2 regions of the Phyllobacterium sp. GQ127 genome follow, and region 2 is predicted to be linked to the other one. Evidence: predicted binding sites of a transcription regulator. Region 2 holds the regulator's gene; the other holds the start of a gene.
The links. Region 2 encodes PhoB, which activates phosphate uptake and scavenging genes when phosphate is short. Its sites were predicted from a motif close to TGTCATNNANCTGTCAT; they were not measured.
Positions count from the first base shown of each region.

Region 1: olsB (l-ornithine N(alpha)-acyltransferase) is a predicted target of PhoB. The motif match lies at 844-860, and genes of this name have one in related genera.

Region 1 covers NZ_JCAXDZ010000007.1:167,549-169,751, forward strand. The annotation lists gene olsB (l-ornithine N(alpha)-acyltransferase) at 1-781, opposite strand, end outside; gene lspA (signal peptidase II) at 895-1,392, opposite strand; gene AC6CHM_RS21165 (TrmH family RNA methyltransferase) at 1,406-2,203, opposite strand, start outside.
Region 2 covers NZ_JCAXDZ010000003.1:218,253-220,455, reverse strand. The annotation lists gene phoU (phosphate signaling complex protein PhoU) at 1-502, shown strand, start outside; gene phoB (phosphate regulon transcriptional regulator PhoB) at 519-1,205, shown strand; gene AC6CHM_RS13060 (ABC transporter ATP-binding protein/permease) at 1,369-2,203, opposite strand, start outside.

The DNA.
Region 1 (2,203 bases), on a different contig from region 2:
CGGCACCATCACCTATCATTGCACCAAGTCGCAAATAACCTTTGATCAAGGGTGGCATCGCAAAGAGTGCCACACGGGCATTGATAGCTTCGTTCGGAACAAGGTCCATGGCTTGATAAAGAGCAGGTAAAGCTTTGACATCCCAGTCGGCCGTTGCCCGGCAATTGTGATGAAGAAAGGAGAGCGGCAAAGCATGGGCGGCCGGAACAGTGCCTTGGAAGGATGCGCATCCAAACATCACGCCAATTGAATGGAACCGGCAATAGGTCCAGATGCCTTGCCAGAGCAATTCGACAGTACGTTTCGAGCGATATTCAGGCAGGACACAGGAACGGCCAAGTTCGAGAAAACGTAAATCCGGCTTGGCGGCGACGAGGCGTTCGATGGAAAATTCGCTTGCAGTATAAAAACCGCCTGTCTCGAAAGCTTTTTCGGAGCGCAGGAGTCGGTATGTTCCAACGATCTGTTTGTGCTTTGGTCCAGGTATTGCTGTGTCATAAACAAGGAGGTGATCGCAAAAGGGATCAAACCGATCAGCGTCGCGCTGCTCTAATGTTGCAGAACCTTTGGCGCCCAGTTCGTCAAAGAATACTTTGAACCGCAATTGCTGGGAGGAGGCAATTTCGTCCTCGGTTTGCGCAAGGCAAACCTCCATAGTCCCGATTCGGCCAAGCACCGAGACAATCTGTGGAGCCGTAAATGGCGAAGATGTTGAATCAACCTGCGACATGATGCTTTGATCTTTAGAGATTGAAGCGGATTCAAGCAAGGAGATGTCCATATCGATTTGACCCTCGTCGGAGGTTGACCGGTAGTCGTTCTCGCCCTCATTACTACGATTTAATGACGGCAACATGACGTAAAACGAAGGCCAAACCGGCGATGCTTGATCAGCTAGTTTGCCTTATCAGGCGGGTTCTTCCGCTCTTTAGCCCAAACAAAAAACTCTTCAATTACAACCAATGCTGCACCAACAGAAATATAGGCATCGGCGAGATTGAAAACGGCGAATGACCATGATGGCAGATGGAAAAGAATATAGTCGATTACATAGCCATGAACGCTGCGATCAATGAGGTTACCGAGAGCGCCGCCAATAATAAGCGCAAAGCCCGCACGAGAAATCCACCGATCCGGGTTTGTACTCCACCAAAGGTAACTTACGAAGCCTATGACGACGAGTGTAAGCCCTATGAGCGCAATGTCGTGCATTCCGCTCAACATTGAAAAGGCAATGCCTTCATTGTGAACACGAAACAATGCCAGAAAGGGTAAAAGATCGATTTGCTGCTGATAATCCATACCTGTTTCGACGAGATATTTGATTATCTGGTCGGTCAGGACAGCAACCATGATGATTGCAGAAAGGCTAAAAAAACGCGTGCGGCTCATAAATGGCATTTTCTCAAGTGGTCGCGTCAAGCTTCAGGGCATCACGCCGGATTTCAAACAGCATTACTCCGGTTGCGATGGCAAGATTAAGGGAGTCAGCTCGGCCGGCTTGGGGTATTCGCGCCAGCCGATCACATGCCGAGGACAGCTGATCGGGTAGGCCCTGCTGCTCGTTGCCCATTAACAAGACGACCGGCTTATTGGCGTAAGGGATAGTCCGATAGTCCACTGAACCCTTGAGATGCGTTCCAACGATCAGACCCGTGAAACTCTTTCTCCAGGATAGAAATTCTGCTTCCGTTGCCCTGATGAGGGGAACTGCAAATACCGACCCCATTGTCGCGCGAACCGTTTCAAGCGAGAACGGGTCCGTTGTGTCGCCGATGAGGATAATACCTTTGGCGCCTGCTGCGTCGGCAGTTCGAATGATTGTACCGAGGTTTCCAGGGTCCCGAACCCGATCCAGAGCCACGAAAACGTCATTGGCTTGTGGACGGATGTTGGAAAGCATTTGGAGGTTTTGCTGGAACACCCCGACTACCATTTGCGGGTTGTCACGCCGGGTTATTGCCGAGATGATCTTTTCATTGACCTCCAGCACATCGCCGCCCTTGGCCACCGTTCTGGCGGCAACTTGCTCGACAAGCGAGTTTCCCTTACCGGCTTTGGAGTAAACCAAGGTCTTGATTGTCCAACCAAGGTCGAGTGCGTCGATGACGAGCTTTAGTCCTTCGGCAAGAAACACACCCTGCTGATCGCGGAATTTTTTCAATGCCAGCGAACGCAGATCCTTGACGATCGGGTTTGTAAG
Region 2 (2,203 bases):
GCGCCAGCCAATGGCGATCGACTTGCGCGAAGTAATCGGCACGATCCGCATTTCATCCGATCTTGAGCGTATCGGCGATCTTGGCAAGAACATTGCCAAGCGTGTCGTAGCCGTCAACGATACGCGCCAGACGCTCTCTGTCTATCGCGGCCTGCAGACCATCGCAGAACTGGCATTGACACAACTTAAGGATGTTCTCGACGCTTATGCAACACGCTCGGTGGCACAGGTCAATATCGTCCGTGAACGCGATGATGAGATTGATGCGCTTTACACGTCGCTGTTCCGCGAACTCCTGACCTATATGATGGAAGATCCGCGCAATATATCCGCTTGCACGCATCTTTTGTTCTGCGCCAAGAATATTGAGCGCATCGGTGACCATGCCACCAATATCGCCGAGACGGTCTATTACATTGTAACGGGAACACAGCTTCCGGCGGAACGCCCGAAGGAAGATCAGTCGCATACCGTTATTCTTGACGAGCCAGTAACGCCATAATTGCCGGAAGCAGACCATGCCTATAGCTCCCAGAATCACAGTCGTTGAAGACGAAGATGCCCTCAGTGTTCTCCTGCGTTATAATCTGGAGGCAGAAGGCTATATTGTCGAAACCATCAGCCGTGGTGACGAAGCCGAAATCGCCTTGCGCGAAAAGGTGCCGGATCTGCTGATCCTCGATTGGATGCTTCCAGGCCTTTCCGGTATTGAACTTTGCCGCCGCCTGCGTGCTCGGCGCGAGACAGAAATCCTGCCGATCATCATGTTGACCGCGCGCGGTGAAGAAAGCGAGCGTGTTCGCGGTCTTTCAACCGGTGCGGATGATTACATGGTCAAGCCGTTCTCGACACCGGAATTGCTGGCACGCATCAAGTCCATGCTACGCCGGGTCAATCCAAGTCTCTTGTCGCATGTGTTGAGCTTTGGAGATCTGAAACTTGACCGCGAACAGCACAGGGTTTTCCGTAAAGAGCGTGAACTCAAGCTCGGACCGACAGAATTCCGCCTGCTGGAATTCCTGATGCAGTCCCCAGGCCGGGTGTTCTCGCGCGGACAGCTCCTGGACAATGTATGGGGCGCGGATATTTACGTCGATGACCGTACGGTTGACGTGCATGTTGGCCGTTTGCGCAAGGCAATCAATATTGGCAGATCGCTTGATCCGATCCGGACCGTACGCGGTGCAGGCTATTCCTTCGGATAGGATTAAATCGCGTTTTTCTTTATCGAATTCCTGTCTCGGCCGGGAAACAGAATTGGCGTTATATGAGCCAATTTGCGCTAGAGACGGCTTGCGCAAATGACCGGTAGTCTCATTTAAACAGAACTGCTTCTGCCGGACAAAAAGTGCCGTGTTCCGAAAAGGGCTATTCGGCGGCAATCAGCGGGAAGTTTGTTGCTCGTAGCGGATCTGGCTCGACCAATGTCTCCAGAAGTGGCCGCTGGATAGCTGTGCCGCCATTGATCTCCAAAATATGCGTATAGAAGTTTTCGCCGGTAACCGAGCGTGGCGCTTCGATCTCATGCATCACGCTGATGACGGTGGTTCCGGCACAATGATCCTTGATGGCCTGATGGAAGGCGATCTTGGAGTCCGGGTCCAGCGCGCCGGTTGCTTCATCAAGAAACAAAACCGCAGGCTTGTGCAGCAATATGCGCGCAAGCACCAGTTTCTGCTTCTGACCACCCGACAGGAGCTGGTCCCAAGACGTGCCATCGCGGCATTCTTCACCAAGGTTTTCAATAAAGTCGCCCATGCCGGCGCGGTGCAGGGCGGCCGCAACGGAGGAATCGCCAAAACGGCTCTCATCCATTGGGAGGCATACGAGCTGTTTCAGCGAGACGCCGGGAAGTTTGACCTCTTGCGCCGCATACATCGTTGCCGCATCTTTCGGGTAAAAGATTTCACCACGGCCATAGCCCCAAAGCCCGTTCATTGCTTTGAGCAAACAGGTTTTTCCACTACCGGAATCGCCCTTGATGTAAGCCCATTGGCCCTTGCGCAACCGCATATTTCCAAGCGTGAGAAAAGCCTTGGCCTCGCTGTCGCGGTGCATCAATTCAAGTCCCCGCACCGAGACGCCAAAGGCTTCGTGCTGTGTTGCAAATTTGAACTCACTGACACCGGTGGACCGATAATATTCCGAGGGCTGGCTGACACGCTCGACCGCTTGGGCCAATTCGGTAACGCGCCGTGCATTT